Regions from separate parts of the Methylobacterium sp. GC_Met_2 genome, predicted to be linked through region 3. Evidence: riboswitches for the same ligand, from Rfam matches in the RefSeq annotation. Region 3 holds a riboswitch; each other region holds the start of a gene.

The links. A riboswitch is a leader RNA that binds a small molecule or an ion and turns the genes downstream of it on or off. The one in region 3 is predicted to bind cobalamin.
Region 1: linked by a shared signal. The riboswitch ahead of OXS49_RS18470 (CbtB domain-containing protein) and the one ahead of OXS49_RS29970 (TonB-dependent receptor) in region 3 are both predicted to bind cobalamin.
Region 2: linked by a shared signal. The riboswitch ahead of OXS49_RS15170 (TonB-dependent siderophore receptor) and the one ahead of OXS49_RS29970 (TonB-dependent receptor) in region 3 are both predicted to bind cobalamin.

Annotation. Positions count from the first base shown of each region.
Region 1 covers NZ_JALNUM010000054.1:28,620-38,383, forward strand. Annotated here, with positions in the region: gene OXS49_RS18445 (precorrin-3B synthase) at 1-334, opposite strand, end outside; gene cobN (cobaltochelatase subunit CobN) at 409-3,756, opposite strand; gene cobW (cobalamin biosynthesis protein CobW) at 3,803-4,837, opposite strand; gene OXS49_RS18460 (DUF1636 domain-containing protein) at 4,834-5,235, opposite strand; gene OXS49_RS18465 (CbtA family protein) at 5,228-5,965, opposite strand; gene OXS49_RS18470 (CbtB domain-containing protein) at 5,982-6,164, opposite strand; cobalamin riboswitch at 6,198-6,392, opposite strand; gene OXS49_RS18475 (DUF4424 family protein) at 6,541-7,563, shown strand; gene OXS49_RS18480 (peptidase S10) at 7,648-9,228, opposite strand; gene OXS49_RS18485 (DNA polymerase III subunit chi) at 9,225-9,677, opposite strand; gene OXS49_RS18490 (CTP synthase) at 9,736-9,764, opposite strand, start outside.
Region 2 covers NZ_JALNUM010000039.1:35,356-45,119, forward strand. Annotated here, with positions in the region: gene OXS49_RS15150 (RluA family pseudouridine synthase) at 1-1,005, opposite strand, end outside; gene OXS49_RS15155 (HigA family addiction module antitoxin) at 1,176-1,592, opposite strand; gene OXS49_RS15160 (HigA family addiction module antitoxin) at 2,087-2,425, opposite strand; cobalamin riboswitch at 2,963-3,160, shown strand; gene OXS49_RS15165 (hypothetical protein) at 3,154-3,294, opposite strand; gene OXS49_RS15170 (TonB-dependent siderophore receptor) at 3,436-5,622, shown strand; gene OXS49_RS15175 (PepSY domain-containing protein) at 5,616-7,076, shown strand; gene OXS49_RS15180 (GlxA family transcriptional regulator) at 7,146-8,132, opposite strand; gene OXS49_RS15185 (alpha/beta hydrolase) at 8,264-9,181, shown strand; gene OXS49_RS15190 (DUF302 domain-containing protein) at 9,268-9,756, shown strand.
Region 3 covers NZ_JALNUM010000149.1:2,719-12,482, reverse strand. Annotated here, with positions in the region: gene OXS49_RS29975 (septal ring lytic transglycosylase RlpA family protein) at 2-853, shown strand; gene OXS49_RS29970 (TonB-dependent receptor) at 941-2,968, opposite strand; cobalamin riboswitch at 3,203-3,399, opposite strand; gene OXS49_RS29965 (cell wall hydrolase) at 3,609-4,202, shown strand; gene OXS49_RS29960 (hypothetical protein) at 4,352-4,543, shown strand; gene OXS49_RS29955 (hypothetical protein) at 4,887-5,315, shown strand; gene OXS49_RS29950 (transglycosylase SLT domain-containing protein) at 5,328-5,873, opposite strand; gene OXS49_RS33730 (flagellar hook-length control protein FliK) at 5,833-7,407, opposite strand; gene OXS49_RS29940 (chemotaxis protein) at 7,404-8,708, opposite strand; gene OXS49_RS29935 (MotB family protein) at 8,705-9,764, opposite strand, start outside.

The DNA of each region.
Region 1 (9,764 bases), on a different contig from region 3:
GAATGTCGCGCGCAGCCGCCTCGATCGCCCGGGCGAGCGCCGGCACGTCGATCCGCTCCGCAGGATCGTGTCCGGCGAGGGGCTGGGTGAGCGTCAGGCGCTGCGGGCCGCCATCGGCACGCCGGTCGCCGAGGCCGGCTTCGGTGAGCAGCCGGGCCAGCGGCGCGCGCGTCGATTCGGTGACGCCGCGGATTTGGAGGTTGGCCCGGGCGGTGAGGTCGAGATGGCCATTGCCGAAAAGCAGCGCGCCCTGCGCCACCGCGCGGGCCTGCTCCAGCGCGAGTATCCCCAGCGGCGGGTGGACCCGCGCCAGCAGCCCGTCGCCCGTGGGCATCGGGCGGGCGAGTCCGGGACACCAGCCCCGGCGGCCCGGCGCCTCGGGAAGAGCGCGGCGATGCACCGGCGCGTTCACTCCGCGGCCTCGCGCAGCAGCGCGTCGGCCGGCAGGGCGTTGCGCCGGCTGTGCCAGAGGCCCCGGTCGCGGGCCTCGTCGAAACGCTCCAGGATCGCCCGGGTCGCCGCCGGGTTGGCGTCGCGCAGCTGCTCGAACACCTCCGCGTCGCCGATCCAGGCCGCGTACAACCGGTCGAAACCGGCATCGCTCACGGCGTCGCTCGAAGCGGCGAGCACGAACACCGCGTCGAGCCCTTGCGCCAGTTCCTGCGCCCCCCGGTAGCCGTGGCGCAGCTGCGCCGCGATCCAGCGGGGATCGGAGAGGCGACCGCCGATCAGGCGCGCGGCATCCTCCCGGGCGGTGCGGGCCTTCGGGCGCTCCGGCACCGAGACGTCGAGGCTGTAGAGCGCCGGGCGCGCATCCTGCAGCGCCGCCGCGGCCGCGAATCCGCCCATGGCGTCGACGGCGGCATCGCCATCGAACAGATCGCGTTCCGCCGCGTCGAAGGCGTGCAGGTAGGCGTCGGCCGCTGCGACCCGCGCGGTGAAATCCGCGTCCGGCCCCTCGCGGTCGCCGTAGGCATGGGAGCTGGCCGCCATGTAGGCGCGGCCGAGATCGTCCCGGGTGTCCCAGGAGCCGTCGAGGGCGGTGGCGGCCGTGCCGGCGCCGTAGCGGCCGGGCGCCGCACCGTAGACCCGGGCGGCCGTCTCGCCGCGCCTGCGGGCCGCCGCCAGGGGGTTCTCGTCGTCGGCCTCGTCCCGGTCGGCCACCGCCCGGGCGGCGCGGTCGATCAACGCCAGCGTGTCCGGGAACGTGTCGCGGAACGCCCCGGAGATCCGCACCGTCACGTCGATCCGTGGCCGGTCGAGCATGGCCAGCGGCAGCACCTCGAAGCCGGTGACGCGGGTGCTGGCATGGTCCCAGACGGGCCGGACGCCCATCAGGGCCAGGGCATGCGCCACGTCCTCGCCGCCGGTGCGCAGGGTCGGCGAGGCCCAGAGATCCATCACGATCCGGGCCGGATAGGCGCCTTCGTCCTGAAGGTAGCGCGTCACCACCGCCTCGGCGGCCTTCACCCCCAGGAGCGCGGCGGCGCGGCTCGGAATGGCGCGCGGATCGAGCGTGGCGAGGTTTCGCCCGGTGGGGAGCACGTCCGCGCGCCCGCGGGACGGGGACCCGGACGGGCCGGGTTGGACGAACCGGCCGTCCAGGGCGGCGAGTAGTCCCGCCCGTTCGGCGGCCGCGCTCGCCACGACCGGGCCGGGGGCGTCGTCTGCGGCGCGGCCGAAGACGTGGAGGCCATCGCGGAAACACGTCTCGCCGAGATCGCACAGATGGGCGTCGAGCCGCGTCAGCGCCTCGTCCATCGGCGTATCGGGGCCGATCCCGGCGCCGTCGAGCAGCCCGGCGGCCCCGGCCTCTTCCAGGATGGCGCTGGCGATCAGGGTCGCCCGGCGGGGATCGAGGACGCTGGCGGCGCTGTATTCTTCGACGAGCTCACGCAGCCGCGCGGCCTCGGGAGAAAGCTCATGGCCGGCGACCTCGGGTGTCAGATGACCGAGCGCGACCCCGCCGAGCCGGCGCTTCAACGGAGCGGCCTCACCGGGATCGTCCACGATGAACGGGTAGATCACCGGCAGGGCGCCGACACAGAGAGCCGGGAAGCAATCCGGCGACAGGGCCACGGCCTTGCCGGGCAGCCACTCGGTCGTGCCGTGGGTGCCGAGCTGGACCAGCACGTCGAAGCCCTGCCGCAGGCCGAGGTGGAAGGCGAGGTAGGCGTGGGTCGGGACGCGTTCGGCGTCGTGGTAGCCCGCCTTGCGATCGGGATCGCGCCCGCGATCCGGCTGCAGAAACACCGTGAGGCCGCCGCTCTGCGGATTCACGGTTCGGCGGGCCTCCGCCATCCGGAAACGGAACGCGCCCTCCGTGCAGGCGGCATCGGTTTCCGGCTCGCCCCAGGCCTGGGTGATCGTGACGCGGGTCGCCGCGGGCAGGCCGTCGAGCCACGCCAGATAGGCGATCAGCGGCACGCAGAAGTCCGCCGGCCCCTCGGTGAGCGTCGTCATCAGCGCGCCGGCTTCGGGCAGGGCACACCCGGCATAGCCGGAGGCGGCGAGGTCCGCGGCGATGGCCCGGGCGCTCTCCGGCGTATCGAGGCCGACCGCGAAGCCGGCTCGGCCGCCCCGCGCCGGATAATCGGACAGGACCATCGCGATGCGCCGCGCGTCCCGAGGCCGGGTGGCGAGCCGCAGCCAGCCGGCGGTCCGGTCGGCGAGCGCCGCGATTCCGGGTGCGTAGGACACGGCCCGGCGCTCGGCGAAGCCTTCGATCTCGGCCTCTTCTTCCTTGAACGAGATCGGGAAGCCCGAGAGCCGGCCGTCGAATTCCGGCAGCGCCACCTGCATGGCGAGGTCGGCCGCGCCGAGCCCCCGGGCCGAGGCCTCCCAGGCGGCCAGCGGCGACCCGACCGTGAAGGCCTGCAGCACCGGACAATCGGCGCCGTCGAGGACGAAGTCGATCCCGTCCTCGCGCGCCGAGAAGGCGGTCGCCGCGATGACGATGTCGGGCCGGCGCGCCCGCACGGCCGCCGCGACCGCAGTTGCGGCCACGGGTTCCTTCAGGCTCGACACGGCCATCGGCAGCACGCCGATCCCGCGGGCGCGCAGGGCCGCGATCAGGGCGACGAACGGAGCGGTATCACCGCCGAGTACGGCGGAGCGGTAGACGAGGAGTAGGGCAAGCGGTTCGGCCCGGGCGTCCGCGAGCGGGATCGCGGTTTCCGCCGCCGCGACGGCCTGATCCAGGGGCGGCGTCGTGCAGCCTGGGCACCACGCGAAGCCCCGGGGCAACGGGTTGGGTGGCTCGACCGGAAGGTCCGCGCCGATCCGGCTCGCGAGGAGCCGCAGCATCTGGCGCAGGTTCTCGGGGCCGCCGGCGCGGAAATAGGCGTCGAGCCGGTCCGCCAGCGCGGGATCGGTCGAGGAGGCGGCAAGCCGCGGGTCGGGCCGGTCGTCGCCCGGCAGCACCGCCAGCACCACCCCATGCGCCCGCGCTGCCTCGGCGCAGCGCTCGACCCCGTAGCGCCAATAATCGAGCCCCCCGAGGCAGCGGATCACCACGATCTTGGCGCGCGCCACGACGCGCTCCACGTAGAAATCGACCGAGAGCGGATGCCGCAGCTTGGCCATCTTGGCGAGGCGCAGGCTCGGGAGGCCCGGCTCACCGGCATACGCCCGCGCGATCCCGGCGAGGTCGCTGTCGGTGAAGGACAGCACGACGACGTCGCCGGGCTCCTGCCCGAGATCCACCGCCGCCTCGCCCTCGTCGAGGGAGACGGCATCGATGCGCACGAGATGCATCGCCCGCGTCCCTAGGTGCTGAGCGAACGGGCGCGCGCGACGGGTCTCATCCCGCGAGCGCCGTCGCGACGGCGTCCCGATCGAAGCCCTTCAGGCCGATCACCACGAGCGCCCCGTCGCGCGCCTCGCCCGCCCGCCAGGGCCGGTCGAAATGGTGAGCGACGCGCCGGCCGACACCCTGCACCACGAGGCGCATCGCCTTGCCCTCCACCTCGGCGAACCCCTTGATCCGCAGGACGCCTGCGGTCTCGGCCGCCTTCTCGACGCGGGCCGCGAGATCGGCCGCCGTCACCGCCGGGCGGATCGGCAGCGCTACCGTCTCGAAGTCGTCGTGATCGTGGTCCTCACCCGCGCCGTGGTGGGACGGGCGAGCATCCAGATCATCCTCGGCCGCCGCACCGAGGCCCAGAAGAATCCGCGGATCGATGATGCCCTTCTCGGTCTCCACCACCTTCACGGCGCGGGGCAGATGCCCCTCCACCTCGGCCCGGACCCGGGCGCGGGTGTCGGCGTCGATCAGGTCGGCCTTGTTGAGCACCACGAGGTCGGCGCAGAGGAGCTGGTCCTCGAACACCTCCTCCAGGGGATTGTCGTGATCGACCGATTGGTCGGCGGCCCGCTGGGCGGCCAGCGCCGCGGGATCCTCGGCGAACACACCCGCGGCGACCGCAGGTCCGTCCACCACCGCCACCACGCCGTCCACCGTGACCCGCGAGCGGATCGCCGGCCATTGGAAGGCCTGGACCAGGGGCTTCGGCAGGGCGAGGCCCGAGGTCTCGATCAGAATGTGCTCCGGCGGCTCGGCGCGGGCGAGCAGCGTCTCGAGGGCCGGCACGAAATCGTCCGCCACCGTGCAGCAGATGCAGCCGTTCGGCAGCTCGACGATGGAGTCCTCGGTGCAGCCCTCGACCCCGCAGGCGGCCAGGAACGACTTGTCGAAGCCGACATCACCGAACTCGTTGACCAGGATGGCAAGGCGCCGGCCCTTCGCGTTCTCGATCAGGTGACGGACCAGCGTCGTCTTGCCGGCGCCGAGGAAGCCCGTGACGATGGTGCAGGGGATCTTGGCGACAATCGTCATTCGGCGGCCTCCGGGGTGCCGGCCGGAAACAGGCGCGGTGCAGGGAAGGGGGGGATCCGGGCGATCACGCCCGTCTTGAATTCGGTCGGTCGCTCGCGCCACGGCACGATGCCGTCCGGCGTCGCGGCATAAGCAGCGAGCCCGGCGAGGATGATCTCGGCGGAGACTGCCGGATCCATGTCGCCGTACACGTAGGTCCAGCGGTCCGCGGCGGCGACCGCCACCGTGCAAGGGCGCTTGCAGACCGACAGGCACTCCACCGGCTCGACGCGCAGATCGACCGTACCCTCGGCCCGAACGCGCAGGGCGTCGAGGAGGCGGGCGCCGGCCCGGGGACCCTCGGGGTCGTCGCCGTCACGGCGGCAGGTGGTGCAGACGTAGAGGACGGTCTCACCCATGGGCCGTCCCCCGCGCGGTCCCGCGGCCGAACACCAGCCAGGCCCGACTGAACCCGAGGCCCAGCAGCATCCAGAACACGAAGCTGATCGCCAGCGAGCGAGCCGCGAACTGCGCGGCTAAGGCCGCCGGCAACGCCGACGCCCCCTCCGGCGCCTGGGGCGCGCCGACCACGTGCGGTGCGATGAGCAGGACGACCCCGCCCAGGATGGCGATCAGCGATCGGCGCACGGCGATCAGGTAGAGGCCCATGGCGGTGGACGCCGCGGTCATGACCCACCACGCCTGCCGGACGGCCAGCGGTGCCGCCTCGCTGCCCGGCAGCTCCGGTGGCAGGCCGAGGCCGGGCGCCAGGGCGACGCTGGCGAAACCCGCCACCGCGAAGGCCAGGGCGACCTGCGGCGTCGGCTCCCGTCCGCAGGCGAGCATCGCGGCACCGAGCAGGAGCGCGTAGCCGACGGCACCCACCAGGGTCGCGAGTCCGGTGAAGGCCATGCGCGGCAGGCCCGCCCCCGGTTGCCATTCCGGCGCCGTGTCCGGCGCGGCGTGATCGTGGCCGGCATGAGCGAGAACGATCGGCAGTGTGCGGGCGGCCTGATGGCTGGGCTCGGCCTGCTCGAAGCGCTCGGCCGCTACGATCAGCGGCGAGGTCAGCGTGAGTTCGAGGCCCGTCACGACGACGGCCGCGAAGAAGCCGGCGGCCAGTGCCGCCGACAGAAGCCGGATGATCATCCCTGCGACGATGGCGTCAGTGACAGGGAAAGTTCTGGGTATGCCGGAAGTCGTGAGCCGCGTTGTGGAACGCGATCGCCGGCGAGAAGCCGACCATGAACAGCAGGCCGAGGCCGAGGAAAGCCGCGAGCGCGACCGCCACGGGGCGCTCGGACGCGCGGGCACCGACGGCGATAGGAGCGAGGGTCGAGGTCGTCATGGGTCTGTCTCCAGCCGCCCCACCGGCGGCAACGCGGGATCCTGTCGTGACGGCAGGTCTCCTGGCTCGCGGCTCGACGCCCCTGCCGCCTTCCCGGATCGTTCCGGTGGCCCTCGGCAGGCGCTCGCCGCTCACAGTTGCGGGGGCAGCCGCGGAATCGGGGGTCGCACCCCTCACCGCATTCCCTTTTCACCCCGTCACCGGGGCACCGTCACGCAGTCGTTGTAGACGCATGACAGCTCTCACACAACGGAGGCGCGGCGGAATCATTTCCGCCGCTTTGCGAACGGTGGGGATCGGTGAGCAGGCCGGGGATCCACACGGTCGCGATGGCCGCGCCGGCGGTCCATAGCCTCAATCGAGATGCGTGATCGTGATGAGAATCCTGTCGCTGGTCCTTGCCCTCCTCGCGGCGTCATCCCTGCTGGCTCGGGCCGAAGAGACGGATGTTGCGCTCAGGGCGGGAAACCTCGTCCTCGAACAGGGCGGCGCGCTCACGCTTGCGGCGGAAGATCTTTATCTCTCGGAGCAGGAGGTCGGGGCCGATTACCGGTTCCGCAACCCGACCGGAGCCGACATCGAGGCCATTGTCGCGTTCCCGCTGCCCGCCATCGTCGGCGCGCCCGCGACGGCGGTTTCCATTCCCGATCCGACCCAGGCCAATTTCCTCGCCTTCAACGCCACGATCGATGGCCAAGCCGTCCCATGGCAGCTCGATCAGCACGCCTTCCTGGTGCGCAACGGCCAGCCGGTCGAGATCACCGACGAACTCGGCACCCTCGGCATCCCGCTTGTACCGACCGTTGCGGCGACGGAAGTCCCGCTGCGCCGGCTCTCGGAGCCGCGGCGACACGCCCTGATCGAGGCCGGCTTTCTCGATCGGCAGGTCCACAAGGACGGGACGATCTCGGACGTCCCGTTCTGGACGCTGAAATCACGGTCCTGGCGCCGGCAGATCTTTCCGGCGGGGCACGAGGTCGCCATTCGGCAGAGCTTCACGCCGAGCCTCGGCGGCCAGTCCAGCCTTTCGTTCGGCTCGCCGGATCTGGGTCCGTCCCAGATGGCGCGTTACGCGGACCGGTTCTGCACGGATCCCGCCTTCGCGCGCGCGGCCCAAGCCCTGTATCGGCGAGCGAGCGCCGACGGCAGCCGGTCCTTCCAGGCCTACGAACGCTATTTGACGTATCTGTTGCCCGCCGGGACCGGGCCGATCGGCACGTTCAAGCTGATCGTTGACAAAGGTGATCCGTCCACGATGGTCGCGTTCTGTGGCCGCGATCTCAAGAAGACCGGTCCGACCACCGTCGAGTCGGTCGTGAAGGACTATGTGCCAAGCCGCGATATCGATGTGCTCTTCCTGAAGTGTGCCTCGCGCGTATCGGCGTTGCCTCCCCTGTGAGGGGCGTCTCGATGCCGCCTGCGGTGCGGATCGCCATCGGCCAGTCGCTAGGTGGCCCCTTACGCGTCGCGAGGCCGCGAACCGTCACGGTGCGTCTTTCGCCTTCCCGGGCGTCGTATCCCCGTCGCGCGCCTTGAGGGCATCCGCGTAGAGCCGCGCCACATCCCTGTGGAACGAAGCCCGTGAATCCGCACGCGTGTAGAACATGTGCCCCCCGGGATAGACCGCGAGATCCAAGCGCCCGGCCGCGTAGGCGGGAGCCTGGGCGAGCAGGAGCTTCGAGGCGAAATAGGGAGTCACGAGGTCCGTGAAGCCGTGCGCCACCAAGACCCGGAGGTGCCCGTCGAGCGCCAGGGCGCCCTTGAGATTCGAGAACACCTCCGGCGCCTGCCGGCCCGAGCCCCAACTCCAGCCGTGGTTCACGGCGTTGTTCAGGAGTTCGTAGCGCATGTTCGGCACGGGCCACTTGAGCGTGCGGGCGTAGAGGTCGAGCATGGCGCTGGTCAGCGGCGCCTGAATCGCAGTGAGCTGTGGATCGTCGAAGTTCGACTGCGTTGCGTCCGGGTTCGGATCCCATCCGGTGATCCCGGTGTCGTAGGCGCTGGCGACGCGGCCCCCGGCCCGGTCGATCTCGCGCTGGACGCTCCGGGTGGATAGCCGCGCGCCTTGTGAGCGCACGAGCGCGGCGTCGAGCCCGACCAGAGGCGCGACCGTCTCGGTCATGCGGGCGACTGCGCCGGCATCGGACGGTCCTTTGAGCAGATCCGACAGATACGGGCCGGAGGCGTAGGCCTCGGCCTCCCCGAGCAGGGCCGGCGTCGGCACGGTGCCCTTCCGCTCCAGCGCACCGGCCGCAAGGGACGGCAGCTTCAGCACGTAGCCCCATGGATTGGCCCGGGGCGCCTCCAGCCATGCGAAATCGAGCACCGGCGAGAGCAGCACCATCCCGGATAGGCCGACGCCGATATCCTCCTGAAGCTTTTCGGCGATCAGCGGACCCCGGAAGCCGCCGTAGCTCTCACCCACGTAGAATTTCGGGCTCGCCATGCGGTCGTTGACGCGCAGATAGCGGGCGATCACGGCCGACAGGGTCGCGGCGTCCGAATCGATCGACCAATAGGCCTTGCCGTTGCCGTCCGCCGCGCGGCTGTAGCCGGTCCCGACCGGATCGATGAAGACGAGGTCGGTGAAGTCGAGCCACGTGCCGTCATTCGGAGTGAGCGCCACCGGTTGCGAGGGGCTGATGCGATCGCCGCCGGTTGGCAGCCGCCAGGGGCCGATCGCCCCGATGTTCAGATAGGCCGAGGCCGCGCCGGGGCCGCCGTTCACCGCGAAGGTAACAGGGCGCGGACGTCCGGCTTCAGGCGCCATCGTGTAGGCCACGTAGGCGATCTCAGCCTGAAGCTTGCCCGATTCGTCGACCAGCGGCAGGCTTCCGGCGGTGGCGGTGAAGGCGAGCGTCCGGCCATCGGGCAGCGTCAGGCTGTGCTGCGTCGTCGAGTCGGGCGGCAGGCGGCGTCCCTCGGGACCGCGGGGCGCCTGCCGGGCCTCCGGCTGGGGATGGCCGTGCGGCGCCTCCTGGGCGCCGAGAGGCAGGGGCGCGCTGAACGCCAAAGCGAGGCCGAGCGTGGCGCGGGCGAAACCTGGGTTGCGGATCACGGTCAGGCCTTCTTGTTCCAGCGACCCGAATCGTCCTGCTGCCAATAGGCCACCGTATGGCCGGCCTCCTTGGCCTGCTTCCATTGCTCGCGGGCACGCAACAGGGCGTCCTGATCTGTCCCGTCGAACAGGATGCAGATCCGCTCGTAGGCGTTCGCATCCGGCGGCAGGTCGGCGCCTTCCACGAGGAAGCGGATCGAGGCCGTGTTGGGATTCACGTCCCGCAGGGTCAGGACCACCGGCTGGCTCCCCGCGTCGGGCTCGCGGTCGGTGCCGTGCGGCAGGAAGCTTTCGTCCGAATAGGTCCAGAGATGGTCGTCGAGCGCCTGAAGGCGCTCCTCGGTGGCCGCCTGGATCGCGGCCTGCCAGCCCCGGTCGAGGGAACGCTCGACCAGGTTCGGCAGCACATTCTCCAGCGGCTGGCGCTGCATGTGGTAGAACAGGATCTCGGTCACGGCTGCTGAGATATAGGGTCCCACGCTCCGATGCGAGCAGCGGCGCGCCGCCGCGCCTTCAGACCAGGCGGCTTTGCTCGATCGCCG
Region 2 (9,764 bases), on a different contig from region 3:
CGCGTCGGCGTCGGTCGGCTCGTCCTTGGCGAGGTAGGTCGAGACCCGCCCTTGGCGGACCCGCGGCACGCCGGCGGAGAGCGCCCAGTAGATCTTGCGCGCAGCCCGCGAGCGAAAGCTCTTGGCGAGCGTCGCGGCGGCGAGCCGGGTCTTGGCGATGATCAGGCAGCCGGCCGTGTCCTTGTCGAGCCGGTGGACGAGACGGGGCTTCTGGCCGTCCGAGCCCGTCAACGCGGCGAGCAGGCCGTCGACGTGCCGGACCGTCCCGGATCCGCCCTGGACCGCGAGGCCGAACGGCTTGTTGAGAATCATCATGTCGGCATCCTCGTAGAGGATCAGCGACCGGATGAACTCGGCGTCGTCCTGCTCGCGCGCGGGGTTGCGCGGCCGTTCGGAGGGCTGGTCGAGGCGCAGCGGCGGCACGCGCACGTTCATGCCCTGCTCCAGCCGGTCGTTGGGCTTCGCGCGCTTGCCGTCGACCCGCAATTCACCCTTGCGGACGATGCTCTGTACCCGAGTGAACGGCAAAAGCGGGAAGCGGGCGGTGAGGAACCGGTCGATGCGCATGCCGGACTCGTCCGCCTCGACCGTCAGGGTCTGCACCCCGGAGGCGAGGGTCGCGGATGCGGCGGCGCGCTGCTCGCGGCGGGTCGGGCCGACCTGCGGGGCAGGGGCCCGCTCGGTCGGGCTCGGCCGTGCGGCGGGCTTCATTGCGGACCGCGGCGGGCTTTTCCGTGGCGCGGCCTGAGCTTTTGCCTCGACCTTTGCTTCGCCGTCCGCGGCGCGGGGTGCCGGCTTCTTCGCCGCGGGGGTCACGCGGTCGGCGGCCCCGGCGGTCCAGGGGTCGCGGGCACCGGCATCGTCGCCCCGGTTCCGGGCCGCGCGTTCGGCGGCGTCGCGGGCGCTGGTGCGAGGGCCCGTGCGGGCGCGCCCGTCGGCCCAAGGCGCACCGGGCGGGGATCTGCGCCCCTTCGGGCCGCCGCGTGAGGGGGATCGTGTCGTCATGAATCTGCCAGAACCCGCCCCGCTGCGGACGGACCAACCGGGCGCAGCGACCTCCGCTTCGCGGGATTGTGCGCACCGAGGAAGGGGACGGTCTAGCATCGCGGGCATGCCGCGGCAAAGGCGGGCGGCCGAGTTCCGAGACGACCCAGCCGACCCGAGGCCAGCCGGGATTACGCCCGGGCGAAGCCCCGCCGGATGATCGTCTGCTGCGGGGGCTCAGGCGCCGGATGCACCGATCCGGCCATCGGGTCTCTCGCCTTGACGGCGAGCTCGGTCCGGAGCGGTTGGAATTGCCTGCGCGCTTCAGCGATATCGAATTGGCTTTGCATCTCCATCAGCGTCTCCATCTCGATGCCGAACACCGTCTCGATACGGAACGCCAGCTCCGCGGTCAGGGGCGCCTTCTCGTTGATGAAGTCGAACACGTCGTGACGCGGCACGTCGAGCAGGCTTGCGGCGTCCATGACGGTGAGGTCGCGCGGCTCGATCACGTTTCGGAGAACGTAGCCGCCAGGATGACCGGGATTTTGCAGTCGATAGCCCATAATCGGCATGCCTTTCGCGAGATATATTTTCGGTCGACTCATCCTTTGAGCCAAAATCCGAAATCAAAACTCAGAAAGCTTCGACATTTCTCGATTTCCGAAGCAGACCGGATGATTACGCAGAACCCTGCGCAAGGTTCCACGATCAGGCCCGTTCGATGACCGCCCGTCGATCTGTGCTTGCCTCGAATTGTCTTTCTACCTTGTAGATTTTCCGATCTCGTCTTACAAAAAATTGCCTTTCGACAAAACGTGCGTGTTTCTCGTGTCACGATACAGGCGCCGTGATCTTGATATCGAAGGCTTCGTCGCAGATATGCGCCCGGCCCGCGCGGTGTTGCAGTCCGTTTGCCCGCAGGACCGATTCCGTTCCAGTTCCTTCCCGCGCAGGCTCGACGGGATCTGCCGTCACACACCCCTGAAATGTACGCGCGCCCTGGCGTGACGCGGAAGCGGTTCCTGTTCGATGCTGCTCAGGAACGACTCCGCGTCATCCGCGACGTGGCTGCCAGCGGGAAGGGTCTCATCCGCGGCCGTCAGGCGGCCGATCGACGGCCCGACCTGCTCGGCTGCGAGGCCTGCTTGGCGACGATCTGCATCTGGGCGGCGCGGTAGCGCTGGCGCAACAGGGTGAGGTCGAAGCGCGTCTGCATCTCCATGAGTTCTTCTGCGTTGAAACCGAAGGCCTTCTCGATCTCGAAGGCGATCTCGACCGTCAGACTGGCCCGCTCGGCGAGAAAATCGGACAATCCCTGGCGCGTCACCCCCAATGTGGCTGCGGCCCCCATGATCGTCAGGTTGCGTGGCTCGAAGATCGTGCGGCGGACGAAGCCGCCGGGGTGAAATGGCTTTGCCAATGTGTAACCCGTATTCATCGTTCAATCCCCCAGGTTATGTCGAGCGATGCCCAAGTCTTACCAACGTGCTTGCCATTTCGAGGTGCGAGCCAGCACTTCCAGATTGCCGAACGTGACTTGCGCGTGAAGGATAAAAATTCTAGCGGCTCGCGTGCTCGCGTTGAAGATCGTGCGTTTTGATTAACAGCAAACTCATTATGGACATGAGTCTGAGCAGATCGATTGCAGTTAAGCGCCTGATGATCTGCCCCTTTATAACTGATTACATCTTACAGATCATCAAGATGCGCCTCAGTTACCAAGCGCTCCACTGGCAGTCAAGCAATCAGCGGCTGAAATAGCTTAGAGAGTTAGGACGATTCCTCGAATTTATCTATTTTTTGTAGAGGCGGCAAATGAAAGATCTTGGACATATCAAAGGCCGCCAGAAGAAATTCTTTGTCAGAAGAACATGATTCCGGCTCACCGTCATCACACAGCGGGCGGTGAATTCGATCGCCGGCTCAGCAAATGTTGTCTGCGTTATCCACAAGCTTGACGTTGAGGGTCGAAACGACCAAGCTCGGCCGTGACGGTTCCCTTCGGGGATCAAAAGGGAACGTGGTGTGGGGCTCGCCCCGAGGCCGCGGCTGCCCCCGCAACTGTAAGCGGCGAGCCCTTCACCACCATGTCACTGGGTCGCGAGGCCCGGGAAGACGGTGTCAGGGCGGCGACCCGTGAGCCAGGAGACCTGCCGTCAGCCGTGGTCACACGCGAAACGCGTCGGGCGGGGTGTCCTGACGGGTGTCGAGCCGCCTGTGCCCAAGCACGGTCGACACGGCCTCGTTCGCGGTGACGTGCCACAGCAAGCGCGACCGCGACACCTGTTCGATGTCCGTCCACGCCATCACCACCTTGCTTTTGCCCGTCCGGGACGCCTGCGCGCACCGATGGCGGCCAGGGCTGGGGAATGGCGGCGCATTTGTAATGTTATTACATTATGCGTACAGGATGTGGGCAGCGCGGGCCGCGCCAGGATCCCGTTCTCCATGTCTGCATCGACGCTTCGCACCCGTTCCGGACGGCCCGCACCGCTGTATGGCGGCCTCCTCCTCGCTCTCTTCGCGAGCCCAGCCGCCGCGCAGGAGATCGTCACGCTCGACCAGCTCTCCGTGGAGGGTGAGGGCGGAGACCCGAACCGTGCCAGCCCGACCGGACTCAACCTGCGCACCCGCGACCGGACCGCGAGCCGCCTCGGGTTGACGCCGCTGGAAACGCCCGCCAGCCTCGACATCGTGTCGGGCGAGACGGCGCGGCTGCGCGGCCAGGACACGATCGCCGAGGCCGTGACCCAGGACGCCACCGGCATCACCACGATCGCCGCGCCCGGCAACGGCAACGGCGCGTTCACGTCCCGCGGGTTCGCCGGCCCGAATTCGATCCAGCAGCTCTACGACGGCACGCGCTTCTATGTCGGCGCCAACACCGTGACCTTCCCGTTCGACACGTGGAATGTCGAGCGGATCGAGGTGCTGCGCGGGCCGTCCTCGGTGCTCTACGGCGACGGCGCGATCGGCGGCGTCATCAACGTGGTGCCGAAGAAGCCGGTCTTCGTGCCGATCAACGCCGCCCGCGCCGTGGTGGGCACGGACGGCGTGGCGCGGCTCGCCTTCGATTCCGGCGGTGGGATCGGGCAGGCGGAGTTCGGCGATACCTTCGCGTATCGCCTCAATGTCAGCGGCAACCGCGCCGACGGCTGGATCCGGCCCGAGGGCGATTTCCGCAACCTCGCGGTCTCGGCTGCTCTGCTGTTCCGGCCGAGCACCGACCTCGCCTTCACGCTGAGCCACGATCTCGGCTACCAGGAACCCGCCCGCTACTGGGGCACACCACTGGTCGAAGGCCGGATCCCGGACCTGATCCGATTCAACAACTACAACGTCCGCGACGCGAAGATCACCTGGGCCGACAACTGGACCCAGTTCAAGACCGAGTGGTCGCCCTCAGCCGACATCACGATCCGCAACACCGCCTACCGGCTCACCAGCCGGCGCCACTGGCTCGATGTCGAGCAGTATTCCTACAGCCGCGGGACCGGGCTGGTGGACCGGGGCGACTACCTCGAGATCTACCACAGTCAGGAGCAGGTCGGGGACCGGCTCGACGCGACGTTCCGGGGCAGCCTGTTCGGCTTGCCGAACCAGTTCGTGGCCGGTTTCGATGTGAACCACATCGATTTCCGCCACACCAACAACTTCTATTTCGACCAGAGTACCAGCGTGCCGCTCACCGGCTACGATCCGGGTTTCTTCCCGCAGAACGGTCGGGCCCGTCCGGCCTATGCCACGCAGACGAACCAAGCCTCGGTCTTCGCCGAGGACCGCGTGATCCTGTCGGAAAAACTCTCGTTCCTCACGGGCGTGCGCCTCGACGTGCCGACGCTGAACCGGGAGGATCTGCAGACCGGCTCGCGTTTCGAGAAGACCTACCGGGCCCTCGGCTACCGGTTCGGCCTCGTCTACAACCCGACGCCGGACAGCGCGCTCTACGCCCAGTACAGCGTCGCGACCGATCCGGTGAACAGCCTCATCACGCTGAACCAGTCGCTGGCCGGCTTCCAGCTCGCCACCGGCGATCAGGTCGAGATCGGCGCCAAGGGGCTGGCCTTCGGCGGCGCCCTGGAATGGACGATCGCCGGCTACCGGATCGTCAAGGATAACCTGATCTCGGCGATTCCGGGGCAACCGACGCTGTCCACGCAGGTCGGAAGCCAGTCCTCGCAAGGGTTCGAGCTAGCGCTCGGCTGGCTCTTCGCCCCGGGCTGGCGGCTCGACGGCAACCTCGCGCTCCTGCACGCGCAATACGACCGGTTCGACCAGAGCGTGAACGGCGCCACCGTCTCGTATGCCGGAAACCAGCCGATCGACGTGCCCGAGCGCGTCGCCAATCTCTGGCTGACCTGGGATATCGCACGCGATTGGACCGCACGCGTCGGGCTCCAGAACGTCGGCCAGGTCTACAGCGATTTCGGCAACACGGCGCGGCGGCCGGCCTACAATCTCGTCAACGTGGTGCTCGACCGTCAGGTCACGGCGGATTCGCGCCTGTCCCTGCGGGTCTACAACCTGTTCGACAAGGTCTACGCGATCTCGGGCAACGCCGTGAACGGGGTCGGGACCAATTGGCTGCTCGGGCGCCCGCGCTCGGTCGAGGTCGCCTATACGGTGACGTGGTGAGCCTGTCGCGGCCGCTCGGCAAGGCGGGCCGCCGCTGGCTGCTGCTGTTCCACCGCTGGGCCGGGATCGCCGCCGGACTGTTCTTCGCCCTGTGGATCGGCTCCGGGCTGGTGATGCTCTACGTGCCGTTCCCGACGCTCACCGAGGCCGAGCGTCTGGGGCGGCTCGTGCCGATCGCCTGGGATCGAGTCACGGTCTCACCGGACGACGCGCTCGGCGCCGGTGGCCTCGGCGGCGTACCCGTCGCCTTCGCCCTGGAGATGCAGGGCGCCGAGCCGGTCTACCGGATCGCCGGTCAGGATGGCGCCCGCGCAACGGTCTCGGCGCGGACCGGCGTGCGGCTCGGCCCGCTGACGCCCGCAGACGCGCGGCATCTCGCGGCCGACGGGGCTCCGGATGCGCGGGTCGAGCCGATCGATCGCGACCAATGGACGGTCACGACGCGGTACGATCCGCTCCGCCCCTTCCTGAAAGTCGCCCTCGGCGACCCGGCGGGGACCGAACTCTACCTCTCGCAAAGGACCGGCGCAGTCGCCCTCGACACGACCCGGTTCGAACGGGGCTGGAACTGGGTCGGCGCGGTGACGCACTGGATCTACCTCACACCTTTGCGCGCCCGCGCGGAGCTGTGGCGGACGGTGCTGTTGTGGCTCTCCGGCTTCGCGGCCCTCGGCGCGCTGAGCGGAGGCGCGATCGGGATCTGGCGCCTGCGCCTCCGGCGCCGCTACGCGGGCGGGGCCGTGACCCCCTATCGCGGGCTCGCGCGCTGGCATCATCTGCTCGGCCTCGCCGGCGGTTTCGGGCTGAGCGTGTTCATCGTCAGCGGCTGGATTTCCATGAACCCGAACCGCTGGTTCGCGTCGACCAGCCCGCCCGCTGCTTTGCGAACCGCCTATGCCGGATCCTTGCCGGCCCTCGCGCTCGCCCCGCAACGCCTGCGGGATTTCGCCGTGTCAAATACCCGCGCCCTGCGCTTCGCCGCGATCGGCGGACGCTGGTGGATCGTCGCCGAGGCGCCGGACGGCCCCCGAACGGTCGGGGCGGACGGCGCGGCCACGCTGGACGCGCGCACCATCGCGGCGGCCGCGTCGGGCGGTTTTGCGGACGGCCCCCTCCGGTCGATCCGCCCGCTGGCGGTCTACGACGCCTACTGGTATCCCCACGGGACCGATCCGCGGCCGCTTCCGGTGTTGCGCCTGCGCTTCGGCGATCCAGCCGCCACATGGCTCCACGTCGATCCCCGGGACGGCACGATCCTCCAGCGCCTGGACCGCTCGGGCCGGATCAACCGCTGGATGTTCGACGCCGCGCACCGGCTCGACCTGCCGGGGCTCACCGGCAATCGGCCCCTGCACGACGTGGCCCAGTGGGTACTGAACTTGCTGGCAGCGGGGATCGCGGTGACGGGGATCGTGGCGGGCTGGCGCAGGCTGCGCCGGATCCGCTCGGCGTGAGGATGATCCCACACGCTTCGCGGGGCGGTTGCGATGAAGCACGGCTCTCAGCCCGTGTCGTGACGCCCTCTAGTGCGCCGAACCGGTGGCCACCACTTCGGCGGAGAGTGCTCGCGGTGGTGCGAGATGGCGGGCTTGGCGTCTGATGACCTGGGGCGGCTGGCCGAACGCCCGCAGGAAGGCCCGCCGCATCCGTTCCCGGTCGGCAAAGCCCGTCTCCTGGGCCACCGTGTCCAGCGAATGCCGACCGTCCTCCAGCATCGTCCGGGCGGCCTCCAGCCGAAGGTTCTCGACGGCCTTCGCGGGTGATTGGCCGGTTTCCTCCCGGAAGATGCGGCTGAACTGGCGCGGACTCAGATGGGCCGCCTCCGCCAGCTCCTCGACCGAGAGTGCATTCCCGAGGTTGCTCCGCGCGTAGGCCAGGACCTTCTGGACCCGATCGGACCGTGGCTGGAGCTCCAGCAGGGCGGAGAACTGCGATTGGCCGCCTGTCCTGCGGTGATAGACGACGAGCTTTCGGGCGATCCCCTTCGAGATCTCGGGCCCGAGGTCGTCCTCGACCAAGGCCAGCGTGAGGTCGATCCCCGCCGTCATGCCGGCCGAGGTCCAGACGTTGCCATCCGAGACGAAGATGCGGTCGTCGTCGACCTTGATCGACGGGTAGAGCCGTTGCAGGTCGCGGGCATGGGCCCAATGGGTCGCCGCCTTCCGGCCGTCGAGCAGGCCCGCTTCGGCGAGGAGGAACGCGCCCGTACAGGTCGCGGCAACCCGGCGCGCGGTGGAGGCCGTCTCGCGCAACCGCGCGATCAGGCCGGGGGCCGCCGGGTCGACCTTGATCGCGCCCACGACGAGGACCGTGTCGAAGTGCCGGCCTGCGAAGGGCTCGGTCTCGATGACCATCCCCATGGAGGTCCGAACCGGCCCGCCCCCCTCGGACAGGAACGTCACGTCGTAGAAATCGCGACCGAGTTCCAGGTTGGCGAACTCGAACGTCGATAGGGGGGCCAGGTTCATGACCTGGAAGCCGGAGAACACCACAACGCCGATGGACGGCATGGAAACCCCTCAGCCGAATGTCCTAAAAAGGTGGATCTTAGACATATGGGATATGCCGGCGGACGTCTAGGTTTGATCGCAGCACGCGTGGGCATCACCCCGCGCAGACCCGCCGAAGGATCCAAACCGCCATGACCGCGCACGTCGCCACTGCCCTCGGCCTGGAAGCTCAGAATTACGCCCGCCGTTGGCTCAAATGCGGTGAGATCGCCGTCGCGACCCTGCGCGATGGGACCCGCATCCGATACGTCCGGGTGGGCCGGGGCCCGAACCTCGTCCTGACCCACACGGTGCGCACCCAACTCGACCTGTTCCAGCGCGTGATCCCGCTGCTGTCGCCGCATTTCACGGTCTACGCCCTCGATCTACCGGGCTTCGGCTGGTCGGACCTGAGGCCGGACGCTCCGAAGGACGAGCCCACGCTCCGGGCAGCCCTCAAGGATTTCATCGCCACCCTCGGCATCGAGCGTCCGATCCTGGCGGGCGAGTCCATCGGAGCGACGCTGTCGCTGTCGCTCGCCGCGGAGGTCGGTGATGCGGTCGAGCGGGTCTTCGCCTTCAACACCTACGACTACCTGCCGGGGCTGGAGCGGTCGAACCTACTGGCTTCGATCATCATCAAGAGCGTGCGGGCGCCGGTCGTCGGCCCGGTCTTCGCAGCGCTGGAGAACCGGGCCATCACCGGCGGCATCATGAACGGCGGCTTCCATGATCCGCGCAGCCTGCCCTCCGACCTGCTGGACGAATACGGACGGGTCGGCGGTCGCGCCGGCTACAGCAAGGCCGCGCGGACGCTGCTCAAGGCCCTCCCGAGCTTCGTCGCCGCCCGCGCCCGCTATCGCGCGATCACCGCGCCGGTCACGCTCGTCTGGGGGGACAAGGACTGGTCGACGCTCCGCGACCGTGCCGGCGTCGAGGCCGCCGTTCCCGCGCCGGACGTCATCACCCTGGAGCGGACGGGACACTTCAGCGCCCTGGAACGCTCCCAGACCTGGGCCGACATCATCCTGGCGGCGACGGCGGCGGCGAAGGCCACGGCGATCCGCTGACGACGTGCCGTCGTCGGCCGCACCCGGACACGCGACGACCGGCCGTGACCTGCGTCCCCGTCAAACCCAACCCAGGAGCCGACCCCATGAGCGAGCAGACCACCTCGACACAGATCGCGATCGATCACGTGACGCTCCGCTCGCCCAAATCCTACGAGGCAGTGCGGGCCGCCCTGGAGGCGTCGGTGCCGCCCCTCGACCACGCCTACGCCAAGCTCCTGCAGGACGGGAAGGTGGACGCGGCACGCGAACTCCTTGAACGGCAGGCGCCCTTGTCGATCTTCGGGGCCCGGGACCATGGCGGCCTGCTCCTCACCGCCGGCCTGATCCGCAAGGCCATCCAGTACGACATCGGCAATCCGCTGACGGCAGCGCGGATGACCCGGCACGTCCTCTCGGCCGCCCTCTACGCGCCGATCCGGGTGCTCCTGCGCGAGGATGCCGAAGGGGGCGTCGCGTTCGAGTACGACCGCCCGGCCACCACCTTCGGGCAGTTCGGGAACCACGAGGTCGACAGCGTCGCCCGGGAGCTCGACGACCGGCTCCGGACCGTTCTTGCGGACGCCGCGGGTTGAGCCGAACC
Region 3 (9,764 bases):
CATGATCGGGTCGGTTGGCCAAAAACGCTGTCGGCTGGCGCATATGCTGCTTGCCGTCTCCGCATCCCTCGTACCCAACCTCGGGATCGGCCGAGCTGAGGCGGCAGAGGCTTGGGGCCAAGAGTCCGTCGATCGCTCGGCCGGTCTGAAGCGCCCAGTACCCGTCTTCACGTATCGCCAGTTCACGACGAAGTTGCCGCCGCTTGCACCGACACCCGATAGGGCCGGTCACGCCGAAGCCACGTCGTTTGATCCGTCGGGGAGGCCGTCCGTGCCGGAACCGGATCCCGTGCTCGGCCAAGCCCGGGCGGACGGGCAAGATCGGGCGGACGGGCAAGATCGGGCGGACGGGCAAGATCGGGCGGACAGGCAAGACCAGGCGGACAGGATGGGCCATACCGACCCAGCCACCGAGATTGCCCCAGCGCGGACGGATCTCCCGGCCGTTCAACGCGGCCAGGACGCTTCAGCCTCCGACGGGTCGCAATCTGCAGCGGCAGGCACGGACCGGCCGCGTCAGACCGGATCGACCGACGAACAGCATGCCGATGCCGGCAAAACCACGCTGATCGGGAGCGGCCGGGCGAGTTGGTATCAGCACAAAGGTAAGACGGCGAGCGGTGAGATCTACAATCCCGACAGGCTGACGGCCGCGCATCACACGTTGCCCTTCGGCACGTTGCTCAAGGTCGTCAACAAGGCCAATGGCCGATCGGTCACCGTGAAGATCACCGATCGTACCAATGAGCGCACCAAGATAAAGCGCAAGTACGCCATCGATCTGTCCCGCGCGAGCGCCCGGAAGATCGGCCTCGACGGAATCGGGCAAGTTGCCTTGTACAAGGTCGATTGATGCGGCCCGATGGCTTGGGCCGGTTACCCGGCCGGCGCGCAGGTCGTTCGTCTCCACCCGACCGTCCTGCACCGCCGGGGCCGCGGTTCAGAACCGCCCGGCGATGGTGAGCCGCACCGCCGTGGGCTCGACAGGATGGAACACGCGGTCGATCAGCCCCTCGGCCGGCTCGCCGGGCAGGCGCGAGACGTACGCGTAGGTGATCTGGTCGGACTTGCTGTTCGTCAGGTTGAGCACATCCAGGGACACGCTGACGCCGTTCTCGAAGGCGTAGCCGATTCGGCCGTTGAAGAGCGCGGTCTGACGCGAGCGGATCGAATTGTCTTCGATCAGCGGGCGCGGTCCGAAGTAGCGGAAGCGGAGCGACCCGAACCAACCCAGCGGCTCGCCGAACGTGACGCCCGCCGACGCGATGGTGGTGGGGGCCTCCGGGACCCGGTTGCCCACGGGATCGTCGTCCGAGAAGCGGGCATTGGTGATCGTCAGATCACCTTCGAGCGACAGCCAGGGCGTCACCGCGTAACGGTTGGTCCATTCCACACCGAAGCGCCGGGTCGGGCGGCTCGGCTCCGTGGTGCCGGTGTCGCCCTGGAACAGGTTCTCGGAGGCGAAATCGAGCCGGAACAGGGCGAGGCTCGTCGTGAGCCCGGCGATCGAGCGGTTGCGCAGGCCGATCTCGTAGCCGGTCGAGGGCACCAGGAACGGCGAGCGGGTGGTGTTGAACAGCGACGATGTCGGATCGATCGTGGCGGTCACGCCGCGCACGTCGTTCGAGTGGAAGCCGCCGCCGTAATTCGCGTAGAGCTCGGTGTCGAACCACGGCCCCAGCGTCAGGCCGAGCTTCGGGTTGACGATCCCGTCGCGGGCGCGGCCGGAATTGGCCGGCGTGTCGGAGACGACTCGGGCAGAGTACCCATCGGCCCGGAAGCCGAGGCTGGTGCGCAGCCAGTCGGTCCAGCGCACGCGGTTGTCGGCGTAGAAGGCCCCGCTGGTCTCCAGCACCCGGTCGTCGAGCACGCCGGAGCGGTACTGCCGGTTCATCGTGTTGAACAGGCCGACCCGGATCGAATCCGTGCGGGTCTGGACGCCGATCTCGTTCTCCATCGGCATCCCGAACAGGTCGCCCTGGAAGATGTGCAGCGCCTCGCCGCCGCCGATGATCCGCTTATCGAGTTGGTGAAACTGATCGCCGTTGACCGGGTCGTTGAGGAAGTCGGTGAAGTCGTTGAACAGGTTGAGCTGCGAGCGGATCACGTAGGCGGAGACCCGGGTGATGCCGGTATCGTCCGTCGCGCTGAACCGGCCCGACAGGGAGAACCGTGAGGTGTCGCCGCCATCGGTCGGGTTGAGCGTGCCGTAGCGGCCGATCAGCCCCGATACGACGGCGCGTTCGGGGATCTGGTTGGTGGCGGTCCACCGCGCCGCGTAGGCCATGCCGGTGACCGAGAACCCGTCCAGCGCCGTTCCCTGGCTGTAACGGGCGACCGTGCTGATCTTGCGCAACGCATCCGGCACGGTCCAGGGCCCGTCATAGACCTGCGCATCGGCGGCGACGAGGAGATTGCCCTCCCCGAGCGGGGCCGAGGCGATACTCAGCGCGCGCTTGTAGCCGAACGCGCCGATCGAGGTGAGCGCGAGGTTCTTCTGCACGCTGTCGAGATAGTCGATCCGCACCGAGCCCGCGGAAGCGAAGTCGCCGTCGCGCACGAAGTACGGTCCCTTGTGGAATTCCACCGCGCCGACGAGCTCGGGGATCAGGAAGTTGATGTCGGCGTAGCCCTGGCCGTGGGCGTGAGTGCGCATGTTGAGCGGCATGCCGTCGAGGAACAGGGCGATGTCGGTGCCATGATCGAGGTTGAAGCCGCGCAGGAAGAACTGGTTGGCCTTCCCCTCCCCGCTATGCTGGGTGACGATCAGGCCGGGGACCTCCTCCAGCACCTCGCCGGGACGGGTCACCGGTCGGCTGTTGAGCTGCGCCCCGGTGATGAGGCCGGCGCTGGCCGAATCCACCGTGAGCAGCGGCCCGCCGATGCCGGTCACGCCACCGAGGGTGCCGGCATTCGCGGCCGGACCGCCGGTCGGAATAGGCGCGGCACCTTCGGCCGTGACCGAGATTTCGTCGAGCCGCGCCTCGGCGGCGGCCTGCGGACGTGCCGGTTCTTGGGCCGCGGCCGTTGCGATCAGGGCCGCCGACGCGGCGAGGACGAGGAGGGGCGGCGCAGAGCGCACGGATGGACGGGGCACGGGACCTCGGGTGGCGGCAGTGGCACGTCACCGCGAACGAGGCCGCGCCGGCTGCAACGGCAGCCGTCTTGGCATCCCCCGGAACACCCCGTCCGATGGACCTCGCGTGTGACCACGGCTGACGGCAGGTCTCCTGGCTCGCGGGTCGTCGCCCTCCCGTCGTCTTCCCGGGCGAGGCTGCCCAGTGACGTGGTGACGAGAGGACTCACCGCTTACAGTTGCGGGGGCAGCCGCGGTTTAGGGCAAGCCCGCACCGCGTTCCCTTTTGATCCCCGAGGGGAACCGTCGCGGCGAGCATCCGCCGGATACGGAGCCGACGTCAACACGACCGGGCCGGTTGTCCGCCCCTGTGGTCTTCCGGCGACGGTCCCACCGGACGCGTCGCGCCGGGCTCGCCTGCCACATCCTCGCCGCGAAGGTACGGTCACGCTTGCGGGACGCCCTGTCGCGGCGGGGCGCCGGCAATCGCCGGACGGCATGACGCGGCTGAAACAGCACGGAGCACACCTGCATGCAGGGTAGCGAGCGGACGAGAATCGGTCCTGTCCTGATGGTGGCGGCCGCAGCCTGCGGCCTCGGTGCGTGCAACACGTCCGCCCCGGTGCTCACGACGGGCTCGATTTCCGGCCACGCAGCGCCGCTGGCGGTCAGCGATGCCGAACGGGATTGCCTGGGCCGCGCCATGTACTTCGAATCGAACCGGAGCGACGCGGGCGGGCTGATCGCGGTCGGCACCGTCGTGATGAACCGGCTGGAGAACGCGATCTTCCCCGGCGGCATCTGCGCGGTGGTCGGCCAGCCCGGACAGTTCGCCGCGGGGGTCCTGACCAAGCCGATGCAGGAGAAAGACCTGCAGAAGGTCGCCGACGCCACCGACGCCGTCCTGGCGGGCGAGCGCCACCCGCAGGTCGGCAAGGCGATGTATTTCCACACCGCCGGGCGGCACTACCCCTACGGCAACATGCATTACGTGGCCGTCGCCGGCGGCAACGCCTTTTACGAGAAGCGCAACACGCGCACGGCCAAGCCTGACATCAAGCCTGACACGGTGGCGTCCGTCTCCATCCCGACCTTCGCAGCCGCCCCGATACCGGCCGCGCCGTAGCGCTCCGTGGCGGATCCTGGTGCGCGGCTCGCGCCACGCGGTTTCGCGTCCGTGGATACCGCTCCGCCCCTCTGTTTCTGCGGGAATTATTGAAGCGGCGCGTAAAGCTGAGGTTGTGGTTTGGCGATCGATCGGGGTATGGCATCGCAATGCCAGACGATGCCGGTTTTGACCGCATGGTGAGAGCCGCCATCCGCACCCACCAGCTGATGTGCTCTCATGGCACGCCTGCGATGCAGCTCCTGTCCCGCCTGCTTCTGATGGAAATCGGCTTCGCGATCGCGGCGCGGCCCGATGACGATCGTGCGGCCAACGACAATCCGGACGAGGCCGACGATTAGGGTGCTCTGAGCCGAACCGGACCCGGCGCTGCGTCGGAAAGCGATTTTTTACAAGATTTGAGAGCCGCGCTCTGTTGGCGACGAGGTGCTGACCCGTAACAGGCCCCGCCGTAAATTGGTCACCCGCACGGACGATCCGATCGGATGGGCGCAGACGGCACGGTTGGCTTCTGCCAGCCTGCTTCAACCGACGAATGCCGCCCGGAAACCCGGATCCACTGCCCGGTGCGGGGTCGATGACCGCGAATGGGGCGGTGAAACTGTTGATTGCACCGGTCGGCCGAACGTGCGGCATTTACACCGGAGGACAACGGTCTAGCGTGTCGGTCGGAACGACCCACGCGTGACGAATGGTGGACCGATGATCGCCGACCGGGTCGCGCTCGCCGGTGCGCTGCTCCTGCTGACCATCGCACCATCGGCGGCCCAGCTGCGTCGCCCCCTGACGTGCACCGAAGACGCGGCGATCGATTTCGCAACCCCCAGCCTACCGGAGGGCGCGAAGCCGCGACCGCGCAAGGCCCGCACCTTCTCGCTGGTCTCCAGCGGCGGCCTGCTCACCGTGATCTCGGCCGGGCGCTCGGATTATTACGAGTGCCAGCCCGCATCACCGCGGCTGAACGAGCGCGTGCCGCGCAACACGATCAAGTGCCAGAACGGCGTCTACTTCTTCCTGATCGATCTCAACACTCTGAACTTCGTTGAGGCGCAGCTGAACCCCGAGGATCGCACGGAGGTCAAGGTCACTGCCGGACGCTGTCGGGGTCTGTGAGCCCGGCCGGGCTCATCGGCAGAACCGAGCCGCGGCCGGGGTCCATTGCCCGAAGCCCGTCGCGACCATGTTGGTCATCACCCGGCAGATATAGACCTTCTGGGCCGCGTTGTTGTTCGGCCCGGCGTGGTAGCGCGCCACCGCCAGGGTCCAGCTGCCCTCCCGCTGCTTCAGTTCTTTGAGGAACTGGGTCGCGTATTCGACATTCGCATGCGGGTCGATCATGGCCTCGACCGAGCTGAACTTCCTGCCATGGAAATGGTGGTTGATCTGCATGCAGCCGAGATCGATCAGGCGCACGCCCTTGCTGCGCGCCTCCCTGAAGTGGGCGATCACGTCCCCCGGCCCGGTCCCGAAATAGGCCTTGCCCTGGATGTTCATGGCGTAGGGCTGCAGCGAGCCGCGCTTGCCCGTCTCCGTCAGGCCGACCGCGTAGAGCACCCCGAGTGGGACGCCGTAACGCGCGGAGGCGCGGCCCATCTCGGCTTCGCAGACATTCGCCGCGGCCGGAACCGCGCTACAGATAAACGCCGCCGTCGCGAGGACGTGTCGTTTCATCCCTCCGGTCTCCCTCCCGTCTGCCGGCGGCCGGGCCCGGATCCGCCTGTCGCTGCCTGTCTCCACCCTGGCCCTGGCGGGCGCCCCCATCGGAGAAACTGCCGGGCTGCCCCTGCGATGGTGCGTTGCCGGAGAAGCCCCCCGAATCGGACGGGCGGGCCTGGGTGACGGTGACCTGTGCCTGGTAGTTGGCCTGCTTCAGCAGATCGCCGAGGATCGCCGCATCCCTGTGCAGGAGGGCTGCCGTCTCGGGTTGCGAGGCGCGCAGGTGCGTTTCGAGTTGGCCGTTCGCGAGCCGCAACTCGACCGTGACGGTCCCGAGATCGTCCGGCCTCAGCTGGATCCTGAGGACGCGCAACGGCCCATCCGGTGCTGTCGGGAGCGCCGGATCGGCCTGAGAAGCCCGGGCGGCCGCTTCGGGGCCGCCCGCCCGGTCGAGCTCGGTCCTGATGGTTTCCGCGATCGTCGGCAGGGTGCCGGCGGGTAAGCCCGGCAACGCACCGACCAGCCCTTCCGGGTCGACGGAGGGCGCGTCCTCGGCGCGCCCAACGTCGCCAAGGGCTGCCCGGGCGATCCCCGTGACCGCACGGGTATCGGCGAGGGCGGTGACGTCCGCCTTCTCCAGCCCGGCGCCGGCCGCGCGGGCCGCCGCATCGGCGACCGCGGACGTCGGCTGGGGCTGATTCTGGGGCAGGTTCGGGACAGGCACGCCCGGTGCCGCGCCGGCCGCCGGCTTCGGCAAGCCCGCCAGGCCCGGACGCGGCGCGGCGCCGATCAGACCCGGCAGACCCGCCGGGACGGGCGGAGTTTCGGCCGGGCTGGCGCCCCCCGGCGCCGATGCCGATGCCGGAAGGGCGGACACCGCGGGTTCGCGTGCCGCCTTCGGAACGACAGGCTTGAAGTGTACCGCACTGTCGAGCACCGCGACCTTGGGCAAGCTGACCGTGGGCGTGCTGCTCGTAGATGTGCTGACCGTGGGCGTGCTGTCCGTGAATGTGCTGACCAGATCGCTCCCGTCAGTCTGTGGCGCGGTTGGGGGGGGCACGTTCGTCAACCCGAGGTCGTCGGTTCCGCCCTGCGCGAGCGTTCCGGCTGCAGCGGTCGAGGCCGGCGCGGAAGCATCGGAATGAAGCGCGGGAGTCCCGCCGTCGGCGACGCCGCCCGTAGACGATCCCGCGGTCGCCGGCGAGGCGACCGCCGCGGGGACCTGCGACGCGACCGCATTCAGGATGGTGGCCAGGATCGCCGCCGCGTTGGTCGGATCGACGGTGGAAGGCGGGGCCGCTAGGATATCCTGGCCCGCCTGCGCGGTCCCCCCCTTGCCGGCGGCCTCATCATCCCGCTCGTCCCCCGCGTCACCTTTATCGGCCCGGGAGCCGGCAGGCCGACCCACGGCGGCGCGTAGGGCATCCGCGAAGCCGCCCCTTGCGGCCACGGCCGGCGGATTCGCTCCGTCGGCCTCCGACTGGGACGATCCCACCTCCCGGTCGGGCTGCGGGGCCGGCTTCTGGAGCGTGGCGGAGATCGCGGTCACGGGTTCGCCTTCTTGAGGAGCAGATCGATCCGATCGATCGTGGCCTGGGCCCGGGGAATCAGCCTGGCGGGTTCGTCGGCGGCATCCGCCGCAGTCTGCGCCGGCTTCGGCGCGGCGGTATCGCCCTCCGGCAGGCCGGGCTTTCCGGTGAGGCCCCGCTGGATCTCCTCGGCGGTCGCCAATGCCGTATCGAGGAGACGGCTGTCGCCCCGCGGCAGCCGGGTGCGATCGACGGCCCTGAGCGTCCGCAACCCCGACTGGAACGTCGCCAGACTCACAATCTCGGCTGCGGCCTGGTAAAGCCGCGCCTGACTCGCCTCCAGGCTCTCGGGGGCACAGAGGGCGAGCGCCCGGTCGGCGGCCAGGAAGGCCGCGCCCGTCTTGCCCTCTTCGATCGCGGTTCGGGCGATCAGCAGGTACAGGGACTTCCGGCTGTCGGGATCGAGCTCGTCCAGGATTCCGGTGATCACCGAGAAACGTCCGCTATCCTGGCCGACATCCAACTTCGTCACCTGATAAGCGAGGCGCTGACGAAAATTGCCGGCGTAGATCGAGTGCGGGAAACGGCGGAGATACTGGACCGCCAGGGCCTCGAACCTCTTCAGGTCGCCGGTCTGCCCGAGGGTGAAGATCTCACGGCGCAAGGCGCCCTCCTCCGCCAGCGTCCCTGGCAGGAGCAGGCGGACCTGATCGAGCAGGCCGATCGCCCGGGTCGGACTCTCGGTCACGGCGAGCGAGGCCTGCGTCAGGCCGATCGCGCCGGCCAGCGTCGGCGGCAGCGTGGCGATGTCGACCTCCTTGAGCAGGCGGCTCGCCTCGGCCTCCCGTCCCTCGACATAGGCGAGGGCCCCGCGCGCGAGCGTCATCTCCGGTTCGCCGAGGCCGTCCTGCTTGACCAGGCGTCGCAGGATGGCCGGGCCGCCGCCGCTCAGAGCGAACACGATGGCGGCCCGCAGGTTATGCGGGTCGGTCCAGACCTCCGGCGCCGCGTTCAGGAGATCCCCGTTGATCCGGGCGATCAGCACGAGCTGGCTCTCGTGGGCGGCGAGGGAGCCGGCGGCGATCCGATCCTGGAGCAGCTGCAGGGTGCGCACCCACGCGACCGGTCCATCCGGGCGAGGCTGAAACTCCGGGATCGGCGCGGCGTCGGCCGGCGCAGAATCCGGCTGCGCGGTATGCTCCGCCTTCGGGGCCGGAACAGCGCCCGGTTCCGCGGCGGCCGGCCCCGGGACCCCGACGGCGAGCAGACCGAAGAGAAAGCCGAACTGGGTGGCGCGGAGGCCCTGCAGGAAAAGACTCATCCCGGAGCCCCCTGGAGGAGGATCTCGATCCGCCGGTTCTCGGGCGCTTTAGGATCCGCCGCGTTGCGCGGCATCCGATCGGAGGCCCCCTCGACGCGCCAGATCCGGCCCTCGCCGATCCCGGCGCGGGTCAGCATGTAGGAAGCCATGTGGGCGCGTGCGGTCGAGAGCCGCCAATTGTCGTAGACATCCGAGCGGAACGGGCGGCTGTCGGTGTGGCCGCGGACGATGATCCGACCCGGGCGCGCGGCGAGCGCCTTGGCGAGGCGTTCCATGGCCCGCACCATCTCGGGGCGGGGCTCGGCCGATCCAACCGCGAACATGCTGAAGTTCAGGTCGTCCGTCACGTTGATCAGGAGCCCGTCCGGGGTCCCCTGGACGTCGACATGCGGGCCGGCTGCGTTGGGCGGAAAGATCTTGGCGATCTCGGCCTTCAGAGCGGCTTGAGCCGCCGCAGAATCCGGACCCGGGCCGGTCCCGCTGGCGGATGCAGCCGCGGCCTTGGCCTCCGCCTTGCCCTCTCCCGCTTTGCCCTCTCCGGCTTTGGCATCACCTCCCCGGGTCCCCGCCGCCTTGGCGTCGGTGTCCTGGGCTCCGGTGACACCGGCGGCGCGGGCATCGGGCTGGGTCTGATCCGGCGGCGGGGTGATTCCGGTGGCCGCGGGCCGGTCGGCCTTCGCGGGCGACAGGGTGGTCACCTGCCAGTAGAGCGGATCGAACGGATCGCGCGGCGCGTCGCCCCCGCGCCGGCCGGGTTGGCCGAGTTCGCCGATCGTGGCGCTCTGCGGCCGCTCCGGATCGGTCTCGGCGGCGAGCGTCGCCAGGACGGAATAGGGATCCTGGAACAGCTCCCGTTCCCGGGCCACCGAGCCCGGCGGCAGGCTCCCGCTCTTGCCCTGCGCCTCGGCCTCGGACGTGCTCGGCGCCTGCCCACCCCGGACCGGATCCGCGGCGGGATTGCCCGAACTCGGATCCACCGAGGCGGCCTTCGGATCGGTCACGCCCTTCCGGGACGGCAGGGCCTCGGACAAGCTGATCGGATTGAAGTAGTTGGCG